3 regions of the Streptomyces tuirus genome follow, and region 3 is predicted to be linked to each of the others. Evidence: riboswitches for the same ligand, from Rfam matches in the RefSeq annotation. Region 3 holds a riboswitch; each other region holds the start of a gene.
What was found. A riboswitch is a leader RNA that binds a small molecule or an ion and turns the genes downstream of it on or off. The one in region 3 is predicted to bind cyclic di-AMP.
Positions count from the first base shown of each region.

Region 1: another riboswitch for cyclic di-AMP. It lies ahead of IGS69_RS04030 (C40 family peptidase); the one in region 3 lies ahead of IGS69_RS21520 (C40 family peptidase).
Region 2: another riboswitch for cyclic di-AMP. It lies ahead of IGS69_RS13800 (transglycosylase family protein); the one in region 3 lies ahead of IGS69_RS21520 (C40 family peptidase).

Region 1 is NZ_AP023439.1:848,895-858,266, forward strand. It holds gene IGS69_RS03990 (urease subunit alpha) at 1-129, opposite strand, end outside; gene IGS69_RS03995 (urease subunit beta) at 122-433, opposite strand; gene IGS69_RS04000 (urease subunit gamma) at 446-748, opposite strand; gene IGS69_RS04005 (TetR/AcrR family transcriptional regulator) at 861-1,502, opposite strand; gene IGS69_RS04010 (ABC transporter permease) at 1,676-2,668, shown strand; gene IGS69_RS04015 (baeRF10 domain-containing protein) at 3,006-4,142, opposite strand; partial or broken gene IGS69_RS35160 (hypothetical protein) at 4,383-4,562, opposite strand; partial or broken gene IGS69_RS34515 (ATP-dependent Clp protease proteolytic subunit) at 4,653-4,778, shown strand; gene IGS69_RS04025 (hypothetical protein) at 4,844-5,089, shown strand; cyclic di-AMP (ydaO/yuaA leader) riboswitch at 5,435-5,636, shown strand; gene IGS69_RS04030 (C40 family peptidase) at 5,641-6,114, shown strand; gene IGS69_RS04035 (ATP-binding protein) at 6,645-7,103, opposite strand; gene IGS69_RS04040 (helix-turn-helix domain-containing protein) at 7,317-8,177, shown strand; gene IGS69_RS04045 (DUF397 domain-containing protein) at 8,187-8,417, shown strand; gene IGS69_RS04050 (8-amino-7-oxononanoate synthase) at 8,490-9,372, opposite strand, start outside.
Region 2 is NZ_AP023439.1:3,023,508-3,032,879, forward strand. It holds gene IGS69_RS13780 (Ppx/GppA phosphatase family protein) at 1-296, opposite strand, end outside; gene IGS69_RS13785 (DUF501 domain-containing protein) at 293-823, opposite strand; gene IGS69_RS13790 (FtsB family cell division protein) at 877-1,353, opposite strand; gene eno (phosphopyruvate hydratase) at 1,456-2,736, opposite strand; gene IGS69_RS13800 (transglycosylase family protein) at 2,988-3,674, opposite strand; cyclic di-AMP (ydaO/yuaA leader) riboswitch at 3,678-3,844, opposite strand; gene IGS69_RS13805 (LysM peptidoglycan-binding domain-containing protein) at 4,073-5,020, opposite strand; gene IGS69_RS13810 (cytochrome P450 family protein) at 5,142-6,467, opposite strand; gene IGS69_RS13815 (nucleoside triphosphate pyrophosphohydrolase) at 6,555-7,574, opposite strand; gene IGS69_RS13820 (SurA N-terminal domain-containing protein) at 7,652-8,299, opposite strand; gene IGS69_RS13825 (serine/threonine-protein kinase) at 8,442-9,372, opposite strand, start outside.
Region 3 is NZ_AP023439.1:4,642,800-4,652,171, forward strand. It holds gene IGS69_RS21515 (SLAC1 family transporter) at 1-318, opposite strand, end outside; gene IGS69_RS21520 (C40 family peptidase) at 396-1,571, opposite strand; cyclic di-AMP (ydaO/yuaA leader) riboswitch at 1,580-1,738, opposite strand; gene pcrA (DNA helicase PcrA) at 2,068-4,581, shown strand; gene IGS69_RS21530 (M23 family metallopeptidase) at 4,639-6,240, opposite strand; gene IGS69_RS21535 (esterase/lipase family protein) at 6,460-7,323, opposite strand; gene IGS69_RS21540 (cobalamin B12-binding domain-containing protein) at 7,863-8,279, shown strand; gene IGS69_RS21545 (DUF5691 domain-containing protein) at 8,741-9,372, opposite strand, start outside.

The sequences.
Region 1 (9,372 bases), 3.8 Mb from region 3:
GGCGAGACCGGGGCCGCCGGAGCGGTCCTCCTCGATCTCGACCAGCAGGTCGGTGTCGGCGAGGCGGATCCGGTCGCCGGTCGTCGGGCCGAACAGGTCGGCGTACGCGGCACGCGAGATCTCAGGCATCGAGGGCACCTCCGGTCTCCCCGCGCAGGCCGGGCACCACACGGGCACCGGCCAGTGGCACGAGTTCGACGTCGACGGGGATCCCGGGCTCGAAGCGCACGGCCGTGCCGGCGGCGACGTTGAGCCGCCTGCCGCGCGCCGCGTCGCGGTCGAACTCCAGGCCGGGGTTGGCCTCGGCGAAGTGGTAGTGGGAGCCGACCTGGACGGGACGGTCGGCGGCGTTGAGGACGGTGAGGCGGACGACCTCGCGGCCCTCGTTGCAGACAATCGGCCCGTCGGCGAAGAGGATCTCTCCGGGAATCACGGCGCCTCCCCGTCAGACGATCGGGTCGTGGACGGTGACGAGCTTGGTGCCGTCCGGGAAGGTGGCTTCGACCTGGACGTCGTGGATCATCTCCGGGATGCCCTCCATGACGTCGTCCCTGGTCAGGATCTTGCGTCCGGAGGCCATGAGTTCGGCGACGGTGCGGCCGTCCCGGGCGCCCTCGAGGATGTGCGAGGTGATGAGCGCGACCGCCTCGGGGTGGTTGAGCTTCAGCCCGCGGGCCCGGCGCTTCTCGGCCACGTCGGCCGCCACGTGGATCAGCAGCCGTTCTTGCTCATGCGGGGTCAGTTGCACGTCCCACCTCACAGTCGTCACTCCGGGCCGTGCGGGGCCCGGTTGCCGCGGCCACGGGCAAAGTGCCAGGTGGCGTGGATCGGCAGGCTAATTGGACCGCGTTTCGGGCACGTTAACCGAGCTGTGATCCATCGCCGCCCTCGCCACGCATGCCCGTCAGTGCCCGCAGGCCGTCCTGGAGGACCTCGACCGGGGCGGGCCCGAAGAGGGACTGCTGGGCGATGAATCCGAGCACGCAGGCGATCATCGTGCGGGCCACATGGTCCGGCGCGACGTCCGCCCGCATCATGCCGGCCTCCTGATAGCCCTCGACGATCTTTCCCCAGGCCGCACGGACCGAGCCGTAGCCCTCCCGCAGGAGGGCCGCCAGCTCCTCATTGCGCAGCGTCTCCGTCCACACCTGGATGACGAGCCGCGGAAAGGCGGGCCGGCCGTCGACGACCAGGGACTCACGGGCGGCGAGGGTCCTGCCGAGGACCGAGGCGACGAGCTCGTCCGGCGGCGGGGGCGGACTCTGCCGCGCCGCCTCCTCGAAGGCCTCGCGGACGGAACCGAGCGTCTCGGCGACGATCGCGCCGATCAGCTCCTCCTTGCCGCTGAAGTAGCGGTAGACCGCCCCCGCCGAGAGGTCGACCTCCTTCAGCACGTCCTGCATGGACGTGGCGTGGAAGCCGTTGCGGGCGAAGCAGACCGCGGCACCGTCGAGGATCTGGCGGCGGCGGGCGTCGAGATGTTCCTGGGACACGCGAGCCATGATCCCCAAAGTAGAACGAATATTCATTCTTGACAAGACGGCGCGACGGGAGCACGGTGAGGAGACAGCAAAACGAACGATCCTTCTTTTTGGTTCGGTGCCGCTCGCTTCCGGTCGTCCCGTTCGCTTCCGGCCCCGCTCGCTTCCGGTCCCGCTCGCTTCAGGAGACCCTCATGCCTTCCCGCAACCGCCATGTGATCGCGGTCGTCGTCCTCGTGCCCGTCCTGGCCGCCCTCGCCCTGTGGGCCTTCGCCTGGCCGGCCTCCCGTATCGCACCCCGCGACCTGCCGCTGGGCGTGGCCGGACCGCCCACCGCGGCGGCCCAGGTCGAGCGGCAACTCGAGCGGCACGAGGGCGCCTTCGAGATCCACCGCTACGCCGACGAGGCCGCCGCCCGGGACGCCATCGAGGACCGGAGCGTGTACGGCGCGGTCGTGGTCACCCCGCAGGGGCCCGAACTGCTGACCGCATCGGCCGCGAGTCCGGTGGTCGCGCAGTTCCTCCAGCAGGCCGTGACCCAACAGGCCGCCGCTCAGGGCACACAGGTCAAGACGGTCGACGTCGTGCCCACCCCGGAGAGCGATCCGCGCGGCGCGGTGCTGAACGCCGCCGCACTGCCGCTCGCCCTGGCCGGCATCGCGGCGGGCGCTGTCGTCACCCTGCTGGGGCTGCGCGGCTCCCGAGCCGTGATCGCACTGCTCGGCGCATCGGCCTTGGTGGGCGTGATCGCGGCCGGGATCGCGCACAGCTGGCTCGGGGCGCTCAGCGGTGTCTGGTGGACGGAGGCGTCGGTGCTCGGTCTGTCCACGCTGGCCGTCGGCGGCGCCGTCGCCGGGCTCGCCGCCCTCATCGGCCCCGCCGGCACGGGCGTCGGGGCCGCCGTGGTGATGCTGATCGGCAACCCGTTCTCCGGCGCGACCTCGGCCCCGCAGATGCTGCCGGAGCCGGCCGGCGCGATCGGCCAGTGGCTCCCGCCGGGCGCGGGGACGACGCTGCTGCGCTCGGTGTCGTACTTCGACGGCGCGGCGGCGACCGGGCCGGCCCTCACCCTCGCCTGGTGGGCGGCTCTCGGCCTGGGCGCCGTACTGCTCGGCAGCTCACTCCGGGCCCGGAAGGCGGGCGGTGGACCCGCGGCCGAGCAGCGGGAGCTCTCGGCGGTGGCCTGACGCGCGCCGGAGGGGGCCGAAGAACGCGATGGAGTCCTGACCGGCCTGAAGGCGTGGTGCACACAGATGTCGTACACGTAGACGGTCCCCGGACACGTAGACGGTCCCCGGACACGTAGACGGTCCCCGGACACGTTGACGACCCCCGGACGCATAGACGGTCCCCGGAAAGTTCCGATCAACCCACTGCTCGTATCTCAGAATTCGCCGGGGACCTGGCCGGTGCCCGACAGGTACTCCGCGAGGGAGCCCTGTCGTGGTTGACCGGTCCTATTTACTATGATTACTCCGGTTATGCGGGGTGGTCAAAGGATCCGGCGGACTATCTCGCGCCGGTCTACTGCGGGGGAAGTTCGAAGCGCAGCAGTGCCCCGGCCTGGTGCGCGCGCAGTTCCGTCTCCGGCTCGATGTGCCGGACGTCGCCGCCGTCGTCGATGACGGACTGGGTCAGTTCGTCGATGACGTCGGGGACCTCGCGCAGCGGCTCCCCGCAGAGGGGGCAGGTCTTTCCCGAGCGCGCAAGCAGCCCGTCCCGGTCGCAGACGACGCCTGGGGCAACGGCCCCCTCGTCCACCGCCAGCGTCCGGATCGCGGCCAGCGAGGCCGCCCACAGCGTCTCGTCGAGCCCGACGGCGCTGGGCCGCCGGGCCGCCTTGGCTTCGAGGATCTCGCCGACGAGCTGTCGCTGCTCCTGGTGTGCGTGGTCGGAGACGAGCTCCTGCACCTTCTGCTTGATGTCCTCGGGCGTGGCGGTCTCGCGGTCGACGGTGAAACTGCCGATGAGCCGGTCACGCAGTTCGCGCGGGAGAAACTCGGTGAAGACCGGCACCTCATAGGAGTGGCCGCCGACGACGAGCAGGTCGAAGCGCCCGGTCCCGAACAGCTGCTTCAGCTCGCCGACGAGCCGCCGGTAGTGCCGTTTGCTGAGCTCGTCGGCCTTGTTGCGGACCCGGTTCTCGGCGAACCCGGCGGCGTAGTTGGGCTTGCGCAGCGTACGGTCGCGGATCGTCTCCAGCTCCCGTGCCTCGTCGATGTAGTGCTCCCAGACCTGGCCGGTCCCCTTGTCCACGATGACCGCGCAGGTGCGGTAGTACTCGTCGAGCACGCCCAGCATCGGACGGACGTACGGATCGGCGTCCACGACGATGCGTTCGCGGGTGCTTCGCGGCAGCCACACCTGCTCGTAGACGCCGTTGCCGCTGCAGGAGAAGACGGCGACAGCGCCCGGCCTGTGGGGCTCCTCCTCGAGCGATTTCCCGATCTTCGCGATGTCCTCGCGGAGCGAGAGCCGCGCGGCGTGCTCGAGTGAGCGGTCCTCCGCGAGGGGCTGGATGCGGTCCAGCAGGCTCGCCACCCGGGTCAGGAACGCGCGGCGGCCCGTCCTGTCCGGTTCCGCGGGGATGTAGAGCGAGACCAACGGTAGTCCGTTCCCGTTCAGCCGGAGAATTCGATCGACCTGGTCTTGCGTGATCATCACCGCTCCTCGCGCTCCGTGAGCCTCACTCGGCCCCGTTCCAGGTAACGCGGTGGACGCGGGTGCAGCAACCGCAGCGTGACTCGTTCCGTCGCTCCGGGGCTGCCCGCGCCGGGCGGGTCAGGCGCCACCAGGCCCGGGCGGTCGATTTCCCGGGCCTGGTGGCGCGCGGCCGTCCTGCGCTCCGGGCGCAGCACACCCGGTCGACAACGGCCCTCCGAGTCGACGAGTTCCCGATCTTCACTCCCCCGGGTGAGCCTGGTCCCGATCAGTGCCACGACGGCCCACTGATCCAGACGAAACCGCCTGGGCCGGGCCGGCCCGGCGGTGCTCCGCCGCGATGCCGAACCGCTGGGGTGCGCCAGGGGCGGCAGCGGCCTCGCGGACCGTGGAGACCGCGCTGACCACCTGCTGCTCCGCGACCTCCGAGAACCAGATTCCGGTGACGCAAAGAGACCCAGGAACGCGCTCCCCGAGTTCACCGAACGCACGGGCTCCGGGCAACGGACGATCCGTACTCGAAGCTCGACGATCTGCCTGGACCGGGCCGGTGCCGCCGCCTCGGTCCTGCTGGCGGCGGGCACGCCCGGCAAGCGATTCGCGCCGCCCGACGCCCGCCTGGTGATCCATCAGCCTGATCGACGGGATCATCCCGAGCCGCCAGGCCACCGTGGCCCCGCCGACCGGTCGGTGAGGCTCCGGTGCTCCCGGCCGAACTGCCGCCCCTGCCCGCCCTGACGCGGGCCGAGGCGGAACTGATCGAGCGTTACCTCGAGGTCGTCGACCTGCTCGGTCGTATCAACCCCGCCCAGGACGGCGACACCTACCGCGGACTACGCGCCGCCCAGGCCCTGGTCGGCAAGGCGACGGCGCTGCGTGACGCACTGGTGCTGGGCGGCGAGCGGCGCACCGCCCGGCTCACCCTGCCCCCGGAGTCCGTCAGTTGACGCGGAACCGTCGGTCCGGACGCAGCGCCGCCCACGATGCGTCCGGAGCTGAGTTGAAACGGACCAAAAGACGTACCGCTGTTCGGAGTAGGCAGGAGACGGATTTCCGGACCGTTCCGGTTGCGCAACGCGCGTAGCCGGTGGACGGAATGGGGCATTCCATCGCTGGTCCGGGGCTCCGCGAACCAGTGGACAGTGGCCCGAACGCACACGTGTCCACCCGAACGGGTGAGTGGTGAGTAACAACACAAATCCCCGGTTCCGTTGGGAAATCCGGACAGGCATGCGCCAAGATCCCTGTCTGACGACAAGCCCCCGCCGCTGTGGCGGGGCGATCCGGGCGGACGCCGAGTCCTGCCGCCGCCCGGATGACCGGTCGACAGGAGTGGATCGGCAGGAGTGGAGGACCCGAGCACGACGGGTCGCCGGGACGGTCACGCCATGACCGGCCCCGAGCAGCCCTTGGGGTGAAGCCGCGTCAGCGGCCGGGCAACTTTGTCAGCCCGAATCCGACAGGTCATCCTTCACAGGCGGCTGACGAAGGGTTGCGCATGACTGCGCTCAATCGTGTCCCGTCGCTCATGGCCCGGGCCGGCACGGCCTCGGCGCTCACCATCGCCGCGGTGGGCGGCTCCATCGTGGCGCCCGGCTTCGCATCCGAGGCGGCGGCGGCCACACCGGCGACCAAGGCACTCCAGATCGCGGCCTCCAAGAAGGGTGCACCTTACAGGTACGGGGCCACCGGTCCGCACCGGTTCGACTGCTCCGGACTCACGCTCTACTCGTTCAAGAAGGCCGGCAAGAAGCTCCCCCGCACGGCTGCCCAGCAGTACAACAAGACGCGCCACATCTCCGCCAAGAACCGCAAGGCGGGCGACCTGGTGTTCTTCCACTCGGGCAGCAACGTGTACCACGTCGGTATCTACGCGGGTAAGAACAAGCTCTGGCACTCCCCGAAGAGCGGGGACGTGGTGCGACTGCAGAAGATCTGGACCAAGAGTGTCTGGTACGGACGCGTGAAGTGATCCGCCCGGCGTGCGGCGGCGTCCTTGACGCGCCGCCGCTCGCCGGAGCGTGACACGGGGTCATGTGGTTACCCGTCACCACCACCCGTCTGAGCGTGCTGGTGTTCGCGTTCAGCGGTTCCGTGCGCTGCTGGTGGTCGACGTGACGTCGGGCCGGACCGGCGGTGTCGCCGCGGGCGCGACGACCTTCCTGGTCCGCGTCGGCCTGTGGGAGCTGCTCCCGCGGCACGTGCGGCGGGCGGGGCTGCATACGGAGACGGACGGCGCCGATGAGACCTCCGCGGAGGAGACGGCCGGGGGCCGCGTCGCGATCCCGCACCGCTGCGGCACACCGTCGGTCAGCCGTCAGGGCTTCCGGGGGGGGCGGCTGCGCACCGGGAGGTTTCGGCTCAGCACCGGTGACGGGCGCGAGGCGCGGAGCGGGCGTCATACACGTGGGGATGGCCCGGATGTGGGTCCCGCGGCCCGGGGTGCGCGGAGGGCACCCGCTGGATATGCCTTTCGCGTCCTCCTGAGGGGCTCCTGTGTGGCTAGGGCTCCTGCTGCACCGCTGTCGTCACCGGCCCGACCGGGACGACCCAGGGGAGTTCGATCGAGATGGTCTTGCCGCCCTCGCGAGTGGGGCGGATACGGAGCCTGCCGCCGCATTCCGCGGTCAGCCAGCGGATGATGACCAGACCGCGGCCGTTGTCCTGCTGGACGGCGGCCGGCAGGCGTCTGGGGAAGCGCGGATGGCTGTCCGTAACACCGATGCGCAGGTGCTCGTCCCGGTCCAGTTCGACGTCCACGGTGAACGTGGGCGACTGACCGAAGGTGTGCTGGACGGCGTTGGTGGCGAGTTCGGAGATGATGAGCCGGACGGTGTCGGACACTTCCGTGTCCACCGGCAGACCCCACTCCGCCAGCGTGCCCACCACGTAGGCACGCGCTGCGGAGACCGAGGCGGGATCGCTCGGCAGAGTGACGGATGCTTCCAGATGGTCTGCCATGGCGACCTCGTCCCTTTCCCACGGGACCACAGCCCGACACGGAGCGGATGGTTCGAGTACGGTCCCGGACTGGTGCTTCGTCGCCAGACTGCCACCAGAACACCCCCGAAGGACGGCGATCCACCAAGATATGCATATATCTGTCGCTCAAAGCGGTGAACTCTGCGACGCGAGACCGTATTTGGGTGGCTCGGAGGGAGTAAGGAGGAGCCCATGCAGCACGGTCCCGCGGTGCGCCGCCGGAAACTGGGCGCCGAACTGCGTGCGCTGCGCACCTCTGCGGGGCTCACGAGCGGTGAGGCGGCCTTGCTGGTGGGCTGGCACCAGTCCAAGGTCAGCCGGATCGAGACGGGCACGAGCGGGGTGAAACCGGCCGATGTGCGGTTACTTCTGGACGCCTACGGTGTGACAGACTCCCAACTTCGCGAACTGCTCATGGTGTTGGCGGGCTCCGACGACAGCGGCGGCCGGCACCACTGGTGGCACGCCTACCGCGGGGTACTGCCGCCGACCTACCGGGACTTCATCAGCCTGGAGTCGCAGGCCGGTGCGATGCGCACGCTGGAGACCACCGTCGTGCCCGGTCTGCTCCAGACGCCCGAGTACGCGCGTGCGGTGACCAGGGCCGCGGTGGAGGGACTTCCCGAAGACCGGCTCGACACGCTGGTCGAGGTGCGACTGGCCCGGCAGGACGTGCTGCGCGCGGATCCCCCGCTGAAACTCAGCGCTGTCCTGGACGAGGCGGTGCTGCGGCGCGAGGTGGGCGGACCCGGGGTCATGGCCCGCCAGCTGGAGCGACTGGTCGAGGCCGCCCGGCTTCCCCAAGTGCGCCTGCAGGTACTGCCGTTCGCCGCCGGGGCGCACATCGGTGTCACCGGCCCTTTCGTAATCCTGTCATTTTCGAGCACTTCTGATCTGGATGTGGTTGTTCTCGACCACTTGACGAGTAGCCTCTACCTCGAACGGAAAGAAGACCTCCAGGCCTACACGGAGGCCTTCAACGCCCTTCAGATCCACGCCCTTTCGCCCGAGGACTCGTTGGATTTCATCGCCGGGACAGCCGCCGGCGCGTAAGGAGGCACCATGCGTGCACTGCCTCGTCACGTCCCCTCAAGCATCGAACTGCACGGTGTGCGGTGGCTGCGCAGCAGCTACAGCACCGGCGCGAACAACTGCGTCGAGACCGCGCGTCCGGATGCCCCGCCCTGGGCCGGACTGCTCGCCGTGCGCGACTCCAAGGACCCGGCCGGACCCGCGCTGCTCTTCTCCCCGGGGAGCTGGGCGGCGTTCGCGGCCGGGGTGGAGCGCATGTAACCGCGTTCGATCAGTCCGTCATCGTGCGACGCACGGCCGTGTCACGCCGACTCATGGCCGCGTTTCGCCGACTCATGGCCGCGTCTCTCCGATCACCTGTACAGCGCGTTCGATCTGCTGAGCGGTCAGGTCCGCGCGTGCGGTCAGCCTGAGCCGTGAGATGCCGTCCGGCACGGAAGGGGGCCGGAAGCACCCCACGGCCAGGCCCGCCGCGCGGCACTGCGCCGCCCAGCGCACGGCGTCCTCGGGAGAGGGCGCCCGCACCGAGACCACCGCGGCGTCCGGACGCACCGCTTCCAGACCCGCGGCGGTCAGGCGTGCGTGCAGTTCGCCCGCCACCGCGCGGGCCCGCGCCGCCCGCTGCGGCTCGCCGCGCAGCAGCCGCAGGGCCGACAGGGCCGCACCCGCCGCCGCCGGGGCGAGTCCCGTGTCGAAGATGAACGTCCGGGCGGCGTTGACGAGGTGTCCGACGACCCGGGCCGGGCCGAGGACGGCTCCGCCCTGGCTGCCCAGCGACTTGGACAGTGTGACCGTCGCGACGACGTCGTCCGCGCCCGCGAGCCCCACCGCCTGCGGGGCCCCGCGGCCGCCGTCGCCGAGAACGCCCAGCCCGTGGGCGTCGTCGACGACCAGCCCCGCGCCGTGTTCCCGGCAGACCTCGGCCAGCTCGGCGAGGGGGGCCGCGTCGCCGTCGACCGAGAAGACCGTGTCGGACACGGCGATGGCCGTGCCCTCATGGGTGGCCAGCGCCTTGCGCGCGGCGTCCGGCTCGGCGTGCGCCACGACCTGGGTGGTCCCGCGGGCGAGCCGGCAGCCGTCGATGAGCGAGGCGTGGTTGCCCGCGTCGGAGACGATCAGGGAGCCGTGCGGGGCCAGCGCGGTGACCGCCGCGAGGTTGGCGGCGTAACCGGAGGAGAAGACGAGTGCCGCCTCGAAACCGCAGAAATCGGCCAGT
Region 2 (9,372 bases), 1.6 Mb from region 3:
AGCACGCCGCGCACGAACTCGTCGCGGTTCTCGGCGTCCCGGGAGGCGGACGTCGCCACGAACCGCAGCCGCTCCGCCCCGTGCTCCTTGATGATCGCGGCGTACTCGCGGCACGCCGCGAAGGTCCGCTGGAGCGCCTCGGGGGCGAGCCGGCCGGTGCGGTCGACCCCCTGCCCGAGCCGCACGATCGTCATCCGGCGGTCCAGGTCGACGAGCTCCCCGGTGGCGGGGTCGACGTCGGCGACCAGGAGCCGAATGGAGTTCGTACCGCAGTCCACGGCGGCGACACGGGTCACTGGGCGTCCTCCTCGGCGGTCGTCACACAGGCGCCCTTGCGCCACCACTCGGGCAGCATCGCCAGAGCCTCGTCGCCCAGCGGGTTCACGCCCGGCCCCGCGGCCAGCGAATGGGCCACCAGGACGTGCAGGCACTTCACCCGGTCCGGCATGCCGCCCGCGCTCGGGAAGTTCTTCAGCTCCTCGATCTCGTCGCGCCGCCGGATGTAGTCCTCATGGGCGGCCCGGTAGGCCGCCGCGAGCTCCGGGTCCGAGGCCAGCCGCTCGGTCATCTCCTTCATCACGCCGTTGGCCTCCAGCGTGCCGATGGCCGAGTTCGCCTTCGGGCACGTCAGGTAGTACAGCGTGGGGAACGGCGTGCCGTCCGGCAGCCGCGGGGCCGTCTCGACGACGTCGGGCTGTCCGCACGGGCAGCGGTGCGCGATCGCGCGCAGACCGCGCGGGGGCCGACCGAGCTGCTGCTTGAAGGCCTCGACGTCGGCGTCGGTGGGCTCGGTGCGCGGGGTGGTCGGCGGGGGCGTTTCCATGACTGTCTTCAGGCTGTCTTTCTCTGGGTTCAGGTCACTGAGCGGGACTCGGGTCACCGGCCGGCGGCGTCGGCCTTGTCGACCCCGTCCCAGACGTTCGAGTACCAGGGGCGGTCGGCCGCCCCCAGGTCGGTGCGCGACTGCTTCGCCGCGTGCGGGTCGACGACGATGAAGCCCGTCTCCCCCGGCATGACGTAGTGCAACCGCCGCCGGATCTGCTGTTCGGCGTACGCGTCGTCCTGCCAGCGCGCCTTCAGGTCGCGCAGCCGTTCGACGCGCTCGCGGGCCTGCCGCCGTTCGCGCTGGAGGTCGTCGATCTCGGCGCGCTGCGAGACATACTCCCGCATCGGGTAGGCCAGGGCCACGATCAGCGAGCAGAGCACCAGGGCGAGCAGCGCGGCCCGGCCGGTCAGCCGCGAGCGGCGGGCCTGGCGCTTGGTCTGCGAACGGTAGACCCGGGCCGCGGTCTGCTCACCGAGCAGCCGGATCCTGGTCGCGGTGGAGAACCGGTCCCGGTCCTTCACGGCCATCTGTCCGCCTCCCGCTCCACCGTCACACGCGCGTACGTCCCCGGACACGGTACGGGACCGAGTACGGGGACGTACGTACGACGCTGCCTCTTGTGGCCGGGGTCAGCCCTTGAAGCGCGGGAAGGCGCTGCGGCCGGCGTAGACCGCGGCGTCGTCGAGGATCTCCTCGATGCGCAGCAGCTGGTTGTACTTGGCGACGCGCTCGGAGCGGGCCGGGGCACCGGTCTTGATCTGGCCGCAGTTGGTGGCGACGGCCAGGTCGGCGATCGTGACGTCCTCGGTCTCGCCGGAGCGGTGCGACATCATGCACTTGAAGCCGTTGCGCTGGGCCAGCTCGACGGCGTCCAGGGTCTCGGTGAGCGAGCCGATCTGGTTGACCTTGACCAGCAGCGCGTTGGCGGCGCCCTCCTCGATGCCGCGGGCGAGGCGCTCGGGGTTGGTGACGAACAGGTCGTCGCCGACGAGCTGGACCTTGTCACCGAGCTTGGCGGTGATGGTCTTCCAGCCCTCCCAGTCGTCCTCGAACAGCGGGTCCTCGATGGAGACGAGCGGGTACGCGTCGACGAGCTCCGCGTAGTACTCGGTCATGTCGGCCGCCGAGCGCGCCTTGCCCTCGAACGTGTAGACGCCGTCCTTGTAGAACTCGGAGGCGGCGACGTCGAGCGCCAGGGCGATCTGCTCGCCGGGGGTGTAGCCGGCCTCGTTGATCGCCTCGAGGATGAGGTCGAGGGCCTCGCGGTTGGAGCCGAGGTTCGGTGCGAAGCCGCCCTCGTCGCCGAGGCCGGTGGACAGGCCGCGGCCCTTCAGCACCTTCTTGAGGGTGTGGTAGACCTCGGTGCCCCAGCGCAGCGCCTCGGAGAAGGACTCCGCGCCGATCGGGGCGATCATGAACTCCTGGATGTCCACGTTGGAGTCGGCGTGCGAGCCGCCGTTCAGGATGTTCATCATCGGCACCGGCAGCAGGTGCGCGTTCGGGCCGCCCAGGTAGCGGAACAGCGGCAGGTCGCTGGCCTCGGAGGCGGCGTGGGCGACGGCGAGCGAGACGCCGAGGATGGCGTTGGCGCCGAGGGAGCCCTTGTTGTCGGTGGCGTCCAGGTCGAACATCGCCTGGTCGATCAGGCGCTGCTCGGTGGCGTCATAGCCGACCAGCTCCGGGCCGATCTGCTCGATGACCGCGAGGACGGCCTTCTCCACACCCTTGCCGAGGTAGCGGTTCGGGTCGCCGTCGCGGAGCTCGATGGCCTCGAAGGCGCCCGTGGAGGCGCCGGACGGGACGGCGGCACGACCGGTGCTGCCGTCGTCGAGGCCGACCTCGACCTCGACCGTGGGGTTGCCTCGGGAGTCCAGGATTTCCCGGGCTACGACGACGTCGATGGACGGCACGAGCATCTCCTTCTTGATGTGACGCGGTACGCGGGTCGCGTGGACCCGGCGAGGTGCGGGCCCGGTGGCTCGCGACATGAGCCTAACCGGCTCGGGGCGATCGGCCACCGGGTCGCCCACCCCATGGACAGAACCGAGCGTAAATTGTTTCCGAACGGAACAAAGCCGGTTGCCGAAAAAACCCCGCCCCGGTGCGTACGGGGGATGACGCACCGGGGCGGGGAGCCCGTGGGGACGGGGGTGGCCGCTGCTTACTTCAGGTGCAGCTGCTGGCCCGGGTAGATGAGGTTGGCGTCCTCGACGATGTCCTTGTTCAGCTCGAAGAGCTTCTCCCAGCCGCCCTTGACCTTCTCCTCGGCCGCGATCGAGCTCAGGGTGTCGCCCTTGACGACCTTGTACTCGCCGTCGCCCTTCTTGACCTTCTTGCCGGTCGGGGTGGTGACGGTCTTCTTCGCGGCCGGGCGCTCGTCGGAGCGGGAGGCCGGCTGCTGGGTCTCGCGGGACTCCGTGCTCTGCTCGCTCTGCGCGGAGCTGCCGGAGTCGGTGGAACCGCCGCCGGTGTAGGCGGCGCTCGACAGGCCCTTGCCGCAGACCGGCCAGGCGCCCTTGCCCTGACCCGCGAGGACCTTCTCGCCGATCTCGATCTGCTGCGCCTTGGTGGCCTGGTCGGCGGTGGCGGCGTACTTGGTGCCGCCGTAGCCGGCCCACGTGGAGGCGGAGAACTGCAGACCGCCGTAGTAGCCGTTGCCGGTGTTGATGGACCAGTTGCCGCCGGCCTCGCACTGGGCGACGGCGTCCCACTCGGAGGCGGTGGCGGCGGAGGCGTTGCCGGCCGCCATCAGCGGGGCGGCGACGGCGGCACCGGCGACACCGGCGACGGCGATGGCACGGGTGGCCTTGGACGGACGACGGTGCTTGCCCTTGCCGGAAAACAGCATGGTGGATCCCCTCACCGACGCCTGCGAGGTGAGCTGTCGGGTTCGGGCCGGTTGAGTTGCCCGGCCGTGTCCCTCCCGGGACACGGCTTCACCCCAAGCCCTTCCGGCGCAACTGGCCGGTCGGGCACCTACCTTGGGTCCCCCGCTCCTGCCTACGGCGCTTGACGCGACGACTGTTCCCGTACGGCCGCTGGCAGGATTCGGCGTTGCGGCAGCCGGGGCTCGCGGTGGCGAGCGGTCATGACCGTAGACACGCGATCCACGGAATTTCAAAGACGATCAGGGCTTCTGAGATCTATCTCTCACGGACCCCAAACAGGACATTCACCGCGAAGTATGACGCGAACTCGCGCGGTTTCGGGGTGACTTCCGCCCCCGTTTCCGCACTGCCCGAACGGCTACTTCTCGTCCCCTTCGCCCTCCACCGTGAGCTTCTCACCGGGGAGGATGAGGTCCGGGTCCGAACCGACGGCCTTCTCGTTGTCCTCGTAGAGCTCGTACCATCCACCGCTGACGTCAAGGGAGTCGGCAATGGACCACAGGCTGTCGCCGACTCCCACGATGTAGTCGCCCTGGACGGCGTCGCCGGAGCCTCCGTCGCCGCGCGAGGCGTGACGGCCCGTGGACTCGTCCGCACCGCCGCTGCCGGACGGGAGGGATTCGTCGGCACTGGGGCCGCGGTGGCGGCCGGAGCCGGTACCGGTCTGGGCCGAGGATTCGTCCGCCTGGCGCGAGTTGCCGGCCTCGCCGCTCCCGGGGGTGGCCGACGCAGAGCCGCCGGATCCCTCGTTCCGCGACGCCGAGTCGGCGGATTCAGACGACTTGTCCGACTTGGACTTTTCATCCTCCGTGCCGGGCGACGACGACGGGGACGAGGAAGGGCTCGCGGACGGCGACGACCCGAGCGAGTCGAGGAGGCCGGGCGAGTCCGTCGGGGCGGACGAACCGGATGCGCCGGAGTCCGAGCCCTCGCCCTGCTCGAGCCCGGAGAGCAGTCCGCAGGTGCGCCACGCGCCGACCCCCTGGTCGGCGAGGATTCTCTCGGCCACGGCTATCTGCTGGGAGCGGCTGGCCAGGTCGGCGCTCGCCGCGTAGTCGAGACCGCCGTGGTTCTCCCAGTCCTCCTGGGACAACTGCAGGCCGCCGTAGTAGCCGTTGCCGCTGTTCTGGCTCCACGCGCCGCCGGTCTCGCAGTCGGCGACCCGGTCCCAGGTCGTGCCGTCGGCCGCACTGGCGCCGGAGGCCCCGAGGAGCGGGATCGCGATGGCGGAGCCGGTCACCCCGGCCGCGACGAGGAGAGCCGGAGCCTGGCGGGGGCGACGGTGCCGACCGTTCCCGGAGAGCATACGGAGACCTTTCGCGAGACAGCAGTGACCGACGCGGCGTGATTCCCCGCCTCGTTGATGGGTGAACGTATAGGCAGTCGATCACTTGTCACAAGTTCATGCCGCGCAGATCACGTGAAGATCACAGGTCTGATGTTTCGTCACCTTCAGCCGGTGCTTCCGGTTCTGCCGGTGCCGCCGGTGCGAATTCCACCGGCAGCGTGCGCAGTCCGCGCATGATCAGGCCGCCGCGCCACCGCAGTTCGGCCGGATCCGCGGCGAGCCGGAGGTCCGGGAGGCGGGTGAGGAGGGTGGCGAGCGCGGTCTGGCCCTCCAGACGGGCGAGCGGGGCGCCGAGGCAGTAGTGGATGCCGTGGCCGTACCCGAGGTGCTGGTTGTCGCGGCGGGAGAGGTCCAGCACGTCCGGATCGGCGAACCGCTCCGGGTCCCGGTCCGCGGCGGCCAGGACGACGAGGACGGGGTCGCCGGCCTCGATGCGCTGCCCGCCGAGGGTGAGGGGCTGCGTGGCGAAGCGCCAGGTGGCGAGCTCGACCGGGCCGTCGTAGCGGAGGAGTTCCTCGACGCCGGTCTCCAGGAGGCCGCTCTCCCCGGCGGCGAGGGACGCCTGGAGCCGGGCGCGCTGCCCGGGGTGGGTGAGCAGGGCGTAGGTGCCGTTGCCGATGAGGTTCACGGTCGTCTCGAAACCGGCGAACAGCAGGATGAAGGCCATGGCCGCCGCCTCGTTCTCGGTGAGGTGCTCACCGTGGTCGGAGGCGCGGATGAGACCGGAGATGAGGTCCTCGCCGGGGGCGGCTTCGGCGGGCAGCGCCTCCCGTTTGCGGTGGATGAGGTCGGCCAGGTAGCCGCGCATCTTCTTCACGGACCGCGCGACGCCGCCCCTCGGGCCGCCCTGGTGACGGATCATCATGCCCGCCCAGTCGCGGAAGTCGTCCTGGTCCTCGCGCGGGACGCCGAGCAGGTCGCAGATGGCGTAGATGGGGAGCGGGAAGGCGAACTCGTGGATCAGGTCGGCGGACCCCTTCCCGGCGAACCCGTCGATGAGGGTGTCGGTGAGCTCCTGCACCCGCGGCGCGAACTCGGCGACCCGGCGGGGCGTGAACGCCTTGGACACGAGCCGCCGCAGCCGGGTGTGGTCCGGCGGGTCGATGTTGAGCAGATGCGTCATCAGCTCGGCCTTGCGCTCCCCCGGGATCCCGGTCTTGCCCTTGGCGTGTGCGGGTTCGTCGTGATGCGCGGGGTTCTTGGAGAGCCGGTGGTCGGCGAGCGTCTGCTTGGCGTCGGCGTACCGCGTGACCAGCCAGGCCTCCACACCGCTGGGGAGCCGCGTCTTGTGGACGGGGCTGTGCTCGCGGAGCCAGGCGTAGGCGGGGTAGGGGTCGCTCGCGAACTCCCAGGTGAAGAGGTCGGGGGCGGTCGCGGGGGTGCTGGGCTGGGGCTGGTCGGTCACGCCTCGACGGTATCCGGCTTTGAGCAGCGCCCCTCCACCGTCACGGCTCCGCCGAGCACCTCCCCGGGACTCCCCCGCCCCAGCCGCTCAGCCCTCGGCGTCCTGGATCGCGTCCCGGTACGCGCGGGCCGCCGCTCTCAGGGCCGCCTCCGGGTCGACGCCCTCCGCCTCGGCGCGGACTGCCAGGGCCAGGAGGTCGTAGCCGATGCCCTCGACGGGTGGGAGGGGTATGTCCAGGTTCGCCGTGCGGACACGGGAGGCCAGTTTGGCGGCGAGGGCCAGGCCGGGCTGACCGAGGGGGATGCCCTCGGTGATCGAGGTGCGCTGCTTCTCGACCGCCTTGGTACGCAGCCAGTGCTCCTTGACCTCCTCGGGAGTGGAGGCCGTCGCGTCGCCGAAGACATGCGGATGGCGGTGGATCAGCTTGGCGACGATGCCGCCGGCCACGTCGTCGATGGAGAAGGGCTCCTCCCCGTCCTCCGGGCGGCCCTCCTCGGCGATGCGGGCGTGGAAGACGACCTGGAGGAGGACGTCGCCGAGCTCCTCGCGCAGTTCGTCGCGGTCGCCCTCTTCGATCGCCTCGACCAGCTCGTACGCCTCCTCGATGCCGTATTTGGCCAGGCCCTCGTGGGTCTGCCGGGAGGACCAGGGGCATTCGGCGCGGATGCGGTCCATGACCTGGACGAGGTCGAGGAACCGGGCGCCCGGCAGGTCGTAGGAGGCGGGCAGCAGCTCCAGCTCGGGCATGGCGATACGGCCGCTGCCGGCGAGGCGGGCCAGGCCGTCCGTGAGGACCGGTTCGCCCTCGCCGGTCGCGACCACGACCACCGTGTGCCCGCCGGCGCAGGCGTCGACCAGTTCCTGGGCGGTGGGGGACGCCTCGGTGACGGGGATCCCCGCCTCGCGCAGGTACGGCAGCTGCGGGTGTGTGCCGTCCGCGCACAGCACCCGGTCGGCCGCGTGCAGTGCCTGCCAGGCGGGCCAGGAGAGCAGGCCGGGGGCGACGCGGTGGCTGGTGGTGAGCAGGACGATGCGGCCGGGGGCGGCGGCCGCGTCGGGAGCGGTCCGCTCGGGGCCCGGGGTGGCTTCGGGGCTGTTGGCGTTCACGGTTCGAAGCTATCCCACGTCGCCGACAGCGCCCGAAGTTGTCCACAGGGCCCGGAGGGGCGCCAAGCCGACGGGCTCTACAGGCCCTGTTGCGTCTGCGCCGCCGTGACCTCTCGCACCCACGGCGTCTTGGCGTCGGCACGGCTGCTCTTCTGGACGTCCCAGGTGCCGTAGCGCGGGTTGAGGTCGACGTTCAGGTCCTTGGAGGCGTCGGAGAGGGCCTTCCAGAACTCGGGACGGTCGGTGTTCGTGCCGAGCTTCTCGGCGAGCTTCTGGGCCTCCAGCTGGAGGCGGAGGTTGTCGTCGAGGCGCTGCGGCGGGACGCCGTACTGCTGGAGCCAGGTCGTCTGAAGCGCCTTCGCCCCGCCGGCCTGCTGCTCCAGGCCGGACCGCATCGCCTGGATCTCCTTGCGGGAGACGCTCACTCCGGCGTTCTCGGCGGCGCGGTGCAGCACCCGGTCCAGGACCATGGTGTGCAGGGTGTCGCGGGTCAGGGTGCCGGTCCTGGCGATGACCTGCTGGTACTGCGCCTCGTCCGGTACGGCCGCCCGCTGGGCCGCGCGAACCTCGCCGACCCTCTCGTCCAGCTGCGAGACGGTGATCCGCTGGCCGCCCACCACGGCTGCCGCGCCGGGATGCGCGTCGTTCCCGCAGGCGGTGAGAAGGGGCGCCGCGGCGGCGATCGCGGCGGTGAGGACGAGCGCGGTGCGACGGCGGCGGTGCAAGGGAACCTCCCGAGGAGATTGTGCGACGGTGCACAAGGTCTTGCGATGATCGATGGTAGGCAGTGGCCAAGCTCTGGCCAACCCATTCGACCAACGATTCACCGGGACTTCCGGCACCGCCGCGCCTCACCCCGGGCGCCCGTCAGCCGCGGACCTGGCCCAGCCACTGCAGCGTCCTGCGGATCTCCGCACCGAGCGGGTGCCCGGGGCCGTGGGTGCGCTCCACGTCGTGCAGCAGCCGGGCCAGGGTGTCGTGGGCGGCTCCGCGGTCGCCGAGGGCGAGCTGGAGGTGCCCGATCCGGCGGCGGACGTCGTGCGCGAGCTCGGGTCCGCCGGCGGCGACGTACTGGTTCTCGTAGTACGGCAGGACCGCCCGGTACTCGGCGAGCGCCGCGGCCGGTTCGCCCAGCTGTTCCAGGCACTGGGCGGCCTCGTAGCGGTGGCGCAGGGCCTGCGGGTCGGCCTGGCCCGCCTCGGCGGCGCGTTCGTCGGCGAGGCGGCGCAGCTCGGGCAGGGCGCGCCGGTACTGCCCGTCGTCCAGGAGCGTGGCCGCGTACTGCTTGCGCAGGGTGCGTACGACCGGGGAGTTCGCGCCGTGCTGTTCGGCGGCGGCGGGCAGGATCGCCCCGAGGATGTCGACGGCCTGGGTGACACGGCCCTCGCCGAGGAGCCGCTTGACCTCGTCGACGGCGCGGGCGATGTCCGTCTGCCCCGGTGTCTCTGTGACGGGTGTGGCCGGCGCGGGCCGCGGCGCGGGGGTGCGCGCACGGTCGGGCCAGGGGGCGTGCGGGCGCAGGAAGGGGCGGGTGGGGTCGAGGGCCGCTCCGGTGGGCGTCCCGCGCGCGGGCAGGAGCAGCTCCAGGTGCTCGTAGACCTCCTGCGCGGAGGCGGGCCGGTGCTGCGGGTCCTTGGCCAGGAGGCGCAGGACGAGGGCCTCCAGGGCCTCGGGGACTTCGGGCCGGATGCGGCGTACGGGCAGCGGGGGCTCGTACAGGTGCCGGTGCAGGACGCCGAGGGCCGTGGAGCCGGAGAACGGCACGTCGCCGCTGAGCAGTTCGTGCAGGACCACACCG
Region 3 (9,372 bases):
GGTGAGCAGCACCGCCCAGAGCAGCATGGCGAGGGCGAGCAGAGCCTCGGCGAGGTGCTGCCGGCCTGCCGCGGAGAAGCCGGTGCCGAGGACGGCGGTCGCCGCCACGAGGGTGAGCGCGGCAGGCGTCTCCGCCCGCCACACGCCGTGCCACCGCTGGGCGAGGCCCGCGGCCGCCACCAGCCAGGCCGCGCAGGCCAGGCCGAGGGCGATGCGGGAGAGGACCTCGTACCCCGCCGAGTCGAGACCGACCGACACGATGCCGGTCGCCAGCGCATACGTCGCCCACCAGGTGGCAAACAGGGAGGGACCGGACATAGCGCCGATGCTAGAGAGCGCCGCGCGGGTTGAGAGAGGGGCACGCGCGTGTGCCCCTCAAAAACCTGGCGGGACTTCTAGGCCGGGCGTACCACGCTGTGGATCGCGGACTCGCCGTCGTAGTAGATCGACTCCTCGCGCACGTACGTGCCGGGCTTCGGGGCGTGGATCATCATGCCGTTGCCGATGTAGATCCCGACGTGGGTGACGTCGTCGTAGAAGAAAACCAGGTCGCCGGGCCGGGCCTGGGAGAGCGGGACCGTGGTGCCGGCGTTCACCTGGTCGTAGGTCGTGCGCGGCAGGGTGACGCCCGCGGCCTTCCAGGCGGCCCCGGTGAGGCCGGAGCAGTCGTAGGAGCCGGGGCCGACCGCGCCCCACACGTACGGCTTGCCGATCTGGGCCCGGGCGAAGGCGAGCGCCTTGTCGGCCTTGGTGGCGTACGAGGAGTCGGCCGGGGCCGTCGAGGAGGACGAGCCGGAACCCGACCCCGACGAGGAGGACCCGCTGTCCTGCTGCCGAGCCGCCTCGTCCTGGGCCTTCTGCTGCGCGGCCTGCTGCCGGGCCAGCTCGTCGGCCTTCCGGGTGGCCTCCGCCCGCTTCTCCTTCTCGATCGCCGCGAGCCGGGCCTTCTCCTCGGCGGTCAGCTTCGACATCAGCTCGCGGGCGTCGGCGAGCTTCCGCTGGACGGTGGCCTTGGCCGTCCGCAGGCCGGCCTGCGAGTCGGTGAGCGTCTCGAGGCTCTCGGTGGCCTCCTGCCGCTTCTTCATCGTCTCGGACTGCTGCGTGACGTAGTCGTCGACCGCGACCTTCTGCCGGCCGGTCATCCGGTCCATCAGCTGGGTCTGGTCGAAGTAGTCCTGCGGGGTGTCCGCGAGCAGGAACGTCGCGGTGTCCGGGGCGGCGGCGCCGGTACGGTACTGGGCGGAGGCGAAGGACCCCAGCTCCTCGCGCGCCTCGTTGAGCTTCTGGGTGCGCTCGGCGACGTCGTCGAGGAGGGTGTCGACGCGCTTGCGCTGCTTCGCGGTCTGCTCCTTGGCCGCGTTGTACTTGTCGGTCGCCGACTCTGCCTGGCGGTACAGGTCGTCGACCTTCTTCTCGACTTCCTCCAGGCTGGGCTTGTCGTCGGCCGCGGGGGCGGCGTTGGCCGACTGGGACAGCAGGGCCACGGAGGTGAGGGCCGCCGTTGCGAGGGCGGGGGTCCGTATGCCTGCCACGCGCGTACCCGTAGGGCGCGACTTGCGGTGCGACGCCAAGGGAGGCGACTCCTTCCACGTTCCGCCTACCGAGTTAGCTGTCGGGTTCGGGCGGGTGGTTCGGAAGGTTTGCCCTACGGCCGTCTCCGTACAGGGAGCCGGGCCGATTCACCCCAGGTTCACGGTTGGGTCCCCGGCTCCGGCTGCCGCTGCGGCGTGCCGGACTCGGCGGAGGCCGCGCGGCCCGGCGACGTTCGCCGGTGGGGGTCATGCGGCCTGGTCGCACGGTAGCCAACTCGTGTGGCGCCTGTGAAGGTTGATGGGTGATATGCCCGATACATTTTCGTGACCTTGTTCCCGAGCGTTGCCGAGAGTGAGCGATCGAGGGGGTTTGATCACGAATCATCCGCAATTGCGGGGGGTGTAGCAGCCCGTGATCGTGCTGTCATGGAGGGCGACAACGCGCCGCCGGTCCGGCCCGCGGGTGCCCCGGCGCGGGGCGATGTTCTCAGGGCGGCGGCGGGCTGTCAGTGGGGCGCCCTAGACTCGGAGAGCGATGAGCAGCCTCTTTGACGACAACTTCCTGGCGAACCTCCAGGCCCAGCGGGGCCCGGCCGACGAGCCCCCGCCGCCACCCGAGGACGATCACGTACCGGAGCCGATTCCGGACGATCTGTTCGACGGGAAGTTCGACGCGCCCCCGCACCGATGGGGGTCCCCCCGCTCGAGCGGAGCCGAGAGTGGGGGAGGCTACTACCGCGACGGCGCCCCCCGCCCGGTGATCGACTCCGCCGCGCTGCTGGAAGGGCTGAACGACAACCAGCGCGCCGCCGTCGTCCACTCCGGCTCCCCGCTGCTCATCGTGGCCGGAGCCGGCTCCGGCAAGACCCGGGTGCTCACGCACCGCATCGCCCACCTGCTCGCCGAGCGGGACGTGCACCCCGGCCAGATCCTCGCGATCACCTTCACCAACAAGGCCGCCGGCGAGATGAAGGAGCGCGTCGAGCAGCTCGTCGGCCCGCGCGCCAACGCCATGTGGGTCATGACCTTCCACAGCGCGTGCGTGCGCATCCTGCGCCGGGAGAGCAAGAAGCTCGGCTTCACCTCCTCCTTCTCGATCTACGACGCCGCCGACTCCAAGCGCCTCATGGCCCTGGTCTGCCGCGACCTGGACCTCGACCCCAAGCGCTTCCCGCCCAAGTCCTTCAGCGCCAAGATCAGCAACCTGAAGAACGAGCTGATCGACGAGGAGGACTTCGCCGCCCAGGCCACCGACGGCTTCGAGAAGACCCTCGCCCAGGCCTACGCCATGTACCAGTCGCGGCTGCGCGAGGCGAACGCCCTCGACTTCGACGACCTGATCATGACGACGGTCAACCTGCTGCGCGCCTTCCCGGACGTCGCCGAGCACTACCGCCGCCGCTTCCGCCATGTGCTGGTGGACGAGTACCAGGACACCAACCACGCCCAGTACGCCCTCGTCCGCGAGCTCGTCGGCACCGTTGAGCACCCCGTCGACGTCCCGCCCGAGGCGGAGGTCCCGCCCGCCGAGCTGTGCGTGGTGGGTGACGCCGACCAGTCGATCTACGCCTTCCGCGGCGCGACGATCCGCAACATCCTCCAGTTCGAGGAGGACTACCCGGACGCCACGACGATCCTGCTCGAGCAGAACTACCGCTCCACACAGACGATCCTCAGCGCCGCCAACGCCGTCATCGAGCGCAACGAGTCCCGCCGCCCCAAGAACCTGTGGACCAACGCGGGCAGCGGCGCACAGATCACCGGCTACGTCGCCGACACCGAGCACGACGAGGCGCAGTTCGTCGCCGAGGAGATAGACCGCCTCACCGACGCGGGCGATGCCAAGGCCGGCGACGTCGCCGTCTTCTACCGCACCAACGCCCAGTCCCGTGTCTTCGAAGAGATCTTCATCCGCGTCGGCCTGCCCTACAAGGTCGTCGGCGGCGTCCGCTTCTACGAGCGCAAGGAGGTCCGGGACGTCCTGGCCTACCTGCGGGTGCTCGCCAACCCGGAGGACTCGGTGCCGCTGCGCCGCATCCTCAACGTCCCCAAGCGGGGCATCGGCGACCGCGCCGAGGCGATGATCGACGCCCTGTCCCAGCGCGAGAAGATCAGCTTCCCGCAGGCGCTCAAGCGCGTCGACGAGGCGTACGGCATGGCCGCGCGCTCCACCAACGCCGTCAAGCGGTTCAACACGCTGATGGAGGACCTCCGCACCATCGTCGAGTCCGGCGCCGGCCCGGCCACGGTGCTGGAGGCCGTCCTGGAGCGCACCGGCTACCTCGCCGAGCTCCAGGCCTCCACGGACCCGCAGGACGAGACCCGGATCGAGAACCTCCAGGAACTCGCGGCCGTCGCCATGGAGTTCGAGCAGGAGCGCGGCGAGGACGAGCAGAGCACCCTGTCCGACTTCCTCGAACAGGTCGCGCTGGTCGCCGACTCCGACCAGATCCCCGATGAGGAGGACGGCGACGGTGTCATCACGCTGATGACCCTGCACACCGCCAAGGGCCTGGAGTTCCCGGTCGTCTTCCTGACCGGCATGGAGGACGGCGTCTTCCCGCACATGCGCGCCCTCGGCCAGACCAAGGAGCTGGAGGAGGAGCGGCGCCTGGCCTACGTCGGCATCACGCGCGCGCGGGAGCGGCTCTACCTGACCCGGTCCACGCTGCGCAGCGCCTGGGGCCAGCCCTCGTACAACCCCCCCTCCCGGTTCCTGGAGGAGATCCCGCCGGCCCACGTGGAGTGGAAGCGGACGGGAGCGACCGCGCCCGCGTCCTCCGGGCCGGTCTCGGCGGTGGCGGCCTCGCTGTCGTCGTCCCGCTCGCGCTCGTCGGCGTCGGGCGCCTCCGGGTTCGCCACCCGCCGCACCTCGGAGAAGCCCGTGGTGTCACTGGCGGTCGGGGACCGGGTCACCCACGACCAGTTCGGACTCGGGACCGTCGTCGGGGTCAAGGGCACGGGCGGCAACGCCGAGGCGACGATCGACTTCGGCGACACCAAGCCGAAGCGGCTGCTGCTGCGGTACGCGCCGGTGGAGAAGCTGTAGCGCCCTGAGAAGTGCCGGTGGGCCCCGTCCGCTCGACGGGCGGGGGCTGCCGGGACGTTACGACGGGTCGACGCCGTGGCTGCGCAGCCACGGGAGCGGGTCGATGGCCGAGCCGCCGCCCGGGCGCACCTCGAAGTGCAGGTGCGGTCCGGTGGAGTTGCCGGAGTTGCCGGAGCGCGCGATCGGATCGCCGGCCTTCACGGTCGTACCCGAGGCGACCGTGTACGTGGAGAGGTGGCAGTACCACGTCTCCGTGCCGTCCTTCGCGGTCACGATCATCATGTTGCCGTACGCGCTGTTCCACTGCGTGCGGACGGTGCCGTCGGTCGCGGCCATCACGGTCGTGCCGTACGAGACGGGGAAGTCGATGCCGCTGTGCAGGGACATCCAGTTGATGCCGGACTGCCCGTAGTAGGCGCTGAGTCCGTGCCGCGCGACCGGCAGGGCGAACTTGGGACGCAGCCGCTCCTTGCGGGCCGCCTCCTCCGCCGCCCTCTTCCTGTCGGCCACCTGCTGGGCCTTGAGGTCGATGCGCTCCTGCGTACGGCTGGCCCGGTCGGCGAAGTCGTCGGCGCCGGCGGACAGGCTCTGCAGCTGCGTGTCCAGCTTGTTGTTGGCGGCGGCCGGCTTGACCGGCTGCGCGTCCGCCGCCGTCGTCTGCGCCTCCGCGGCGCTGTCGTCGGAGAGCGTGCCGACGGAGGCGGCGGCGATCCCGGCGACACCCATCACACAGGCGGAGGGCACCGCGATGGTCATCAGCGCCGAGCGCTTGGGGGGCGTACGGCGGCGGGAGCGGGAGCCGGCGCGCGAGGCCGCCCGGGGGGAGGGGGCCGCAGTGACGTCCTCCTGGTCGTCCAGGAGCGGGGCGACGACGGGCAGTTCACCCGTGGCGGCCGGCTCATCGCCGTCCGCGGCGGGGTCGCGGTAGTCCGCCCCGGCGGATTCGTCGTACGTGACCTGGTCGAAAGTCGCGGTCTCGAGCTGGTCGAAGGTCGCGGTCTCGAGCTGGTCGAACGGCGTGGCCCCGTGCTGGTCGAAGGTTTCGGCGGGGTGCTCGTACGCGTCGGGCGCCGGTGCGGCGGTGCCGTCGGCGTTCCACTGCGTCGCGTCGTAGGCGCCCGTGTCGAAGGTCTGCGTGCCCCACTCCCAGTGCTGGGTGTGGTCGGCGGGGTTGCCGGCCTGGTCGGGCTGGAGCCAGGCGCCCGCGTCCCACTGCCCGCTGACGTCCGGGGACGGGGCCTGGGAGGGGATGGCCGACATGGGCTGCTGCTCGGGCGTCCAGGAGGTCGTGTCGTAGACGCCGGTGTCGTAGGCGGCGTGGTGCTGGGCCGCGTAGGCGTCGTAGTGCACGTTCTCGTGCGTGCCGGTGGGCCAGTGGCCGGTGCCGTAAGTGCCCATGTCCTGGCCGCTGCCCGGCATGTCGCCGAAGAGGGGGTCGGTCGCGAAGCTCGCGGTGCCGTGCCCGGTGGCGTCGAAACCGGCGCCGTGGGTACCGGTGGGGTGGGCACCGGTGGCGTCAAAACCGGTGGCGGCGTAGTCGCCGTACGTGGTGAAGTCGCCGTACTGGGCTTCCTGGGTGCCGTACGACGCGTAGTGCGCGGAGGCGGCGTCGGAAGCCGGAGCCGGGGTCATGGTCCCCGACGGGTGACGGTCGTTCACCAACTTCTCTTTCGCCTCGACAACAGGGGCTGCCAGAGCAGTGCGGCGACTGTACCCGGCGGTACGCGGGCACGACAATCTTCGGCAGGTTTCGCGCGCGCAGGAAACGGGCATTCGACCGTCTTTTGGCGGACGGCGGGCACGGGTTTGGCTCTGTGTTCGAAGTTTGTTCGAGCTTGATCGGTGCTGTGGTGCCGAGTGATCGCTGTATGACGAGTCTCAGGCGACTGTCAGACCGGCGGCGCGTTCGGTGGAGGGTTCACCCGGGTGGGCCGTGTCGAGGACCTGCCGGATGCCGTTGGCGACGGCGGGGTGCACGGGCAGGGCGAGATGACCGATGCCGGTCACACGCACGTTCTGCGCCATCAGATCCGGATGATCGATGCGGGCCGTCTCCGGCGGGTCCATCACATGGTCCAGGTCGCTCCAGAAGCCCACGAAGTGCGTACGGCAGTCAGGGGCGGGCAGAGTGAGCTCCTCGAGCACCGGTGAGCCGGGGCGCATCTGGCGCACGATGGGGTGCGCGTCCGCCACGGGCATCACCCGGGTCCCCGAGTGCGGCGTGCCGAGCGTGACAAGGGTCCGCACGCGTGCGTCGCCGCCGAGACGCTGTACGTAGTAACGCGCTATCAGGCCGCCGAGACTGTGCCCGACGACATCGACCTGCCCGGCCCCCGTGCGCTCGCAGATCTCCTCGATGCGACGGCCGAGCAGCTCGGCGGCCGCGCGTATGTCGCAGGTCAGGGGTGAGTAGTTGAGGGACTCGATCCGCTGCCTGCCGTGCTGGGCGAGGCTGCGGCGCAGCAGGACGAAGACCGAGCGGTTGTCGATGAAGCCGTGCAGCAGCAGAACCGGAGGCTTGGCCTCCGTGGGCAGTTGGGCGGCGCCGTCCACGGGCAGGGCCGGGACGGGGGTGCGCCGCTCCTGGGTGATGCCGGACGGGTAGAGGAGGAGATGCCCGGCCAGGATCGCGATCTCCAGTGCGGTGGCCTTGAGGAGAGCCAGGGAGAGTCCCGCCAGCCTGCCCGGCAGCAGGCGCTCGCAGAACGGTAGAAAGGGCAGAGCCGCCCTGGTGACCTTCATGGCCGTCCTCCTGTCGGCACGCGGGAGGACGCCTGCGCCCCCCATGTGCCCTCGTGGGGAGCAGCTGCGAAGACGGCCGGCGATGACCGCGAGAGCGGCGTGAGCCGCGTGAGCTGCGAGGGCAGAGCGCGGCGTGTGGCGTGTGGGACGCCGGTGGTGCGACGGGGGTCCCCGATCGGTGGGGTGACGAGGCTCCCCGCTGGTGCGCCGTGTCTGCCCTGCGTGCCCTGCGTGCCCTGCGTGTTGTGCGTGCGGTGCTTGGCCTGTGTGCCTTCGCCGAGGCGCGGTTCCGCCGCGGTGCGTGGTCGGTGCGGCGGTACGGCGACTTCGGTGCGACTCCCCTTGCGCTTGTCCCATCGTGTGATTTCCCCCTCGCTGTCCACCGCGAAACTGCCGGTTGCGGGATCCTGGAGATAACGTTCGTTCACTTGCCCGGACGGTTCGGGGTGGGGTGTCCGTGCGGTGCGGCGTGTACGGCTTGCCCGATGTGTGCGGTACTTGTCGGTACGGATGGATGTAGTCGCTTCATGGAGGCAGTGATGGGTGTGGCAGCCGGTCCGATCCGCGTGGTGGTGGCCAAGCCGGGGCTCGACGGCCACGATCGCGGGGCCAAGGTGATCGCGCGGGCCCTGCGCGACGCCGGTATGGAGGTCATCTACACCGGCCTCCACCAGACTCCCGAGCAGATCGTCGACACGGCGATCCAGGAGGACGCCGACGCGATCGGCCTGTCCATCCTCTCCGGAGCGCACAACACGCTCTTCGCGGCGGTGATCGAACTGCTCAAGGAGCGGGACGCGGAGGACATCCTGGTCTTCGGCGGCGGGATCATCCCCGAGGCGGACATCCCTCTTCTGAAGGAGAAGGGCGTCGCGGAGATCTTCACCCCGGGCGCGACGACGGGGTCGATCGTGGACTGGGTCAGGACCAACGCCCGCCAGCCCGCGCAGGCATAGAACTCCGGCGGTCCGGCCCGGGCTCCCTTGCCCGGCCGGGGCCGGTGCGCCACCGGTTCGTTGCCCGGCCGGGGCCGGTGCGTCCCCGGTTCGGCGGGGCGCAACGACTGTTTCTCTCGGCCGCCCAGGTCGTCGGCGTGCTCCAACGAAGCCTTGGTGTGCTCCAACGACCAACGCATCCTCGGTGTGCTCCCAACGCATTCTCGGTGTGCTCCCACGAGTCGTCTGCGTGCACCGAAGGGCCGGCTGCCGGGCGGCGCCTGGTGCTGCCGGCTGCCGCGTGGAGAGAGACGGGTGGCGCGTGGAGAGAGACGGGTCGCGGATAACGGGTTGCGGCGCGCGTTGCCGAGGCCGCGGACGGGGCAGGACCCTCCCAGCTCCTCGGTGGACGGGGGGCAGGCTCCTTCCAGCTCCTCGGTGGACGGGGGTCAGCCCCCTCGCAGCTCCTCCGTTGACGGGCGTCAGGCCCCTTCCAGCTCCTCGGTCATCGCCGCGCGCAAGCGCAGGGTCGTGACCAGGCGTTGGAAGGCCTCCGCCCAGTAGCCGCCGGCTCCGGGGGACGCGTCCTCCGGTTCGTCGGGCACGGCCAGCAGGGCGTCGAGCCGGGAGGCCTCGGACGGATCGAGGCAGCGCTCGGCCAGGCCCATGACTCCGCTGAAACTCCATGGATAACTCCCCGCGTCCCGAGCGATGTTGAGCGCGTCCACCACCGCCCGGCCGAGCGGCGCCGCCCACGGCACCGCGCACACCCCGAGCAGCTGGAAGGCCTCGGACAACCCGTGCGCGGCGATGAAACCGGCCACCCACTCGGCCCGTTCGGCGGCGTCCAGCGTGCCGAGCAGCTTGGCGCGTTCGGCCAGCGACACCGCACCCGGACCACCCGCGTCCGCCGCCGACGGCTCGCCGAGCAGCGCCCGTGACCACTCGGCGTCCCGCTGGCGCACCGCCGCCCGGCACCACGCCGCGTGCAGTTCGCCCTGCCAGTCGTCCGCCACCGGCAGCGCCACGATCTCCTGGGGCGTGCGTCCGCCGAGCCGCCGTGGCCAGGTCGCGAGCGGTGCCGCCTCCACCAACTGACCGAGCCACCAGGACC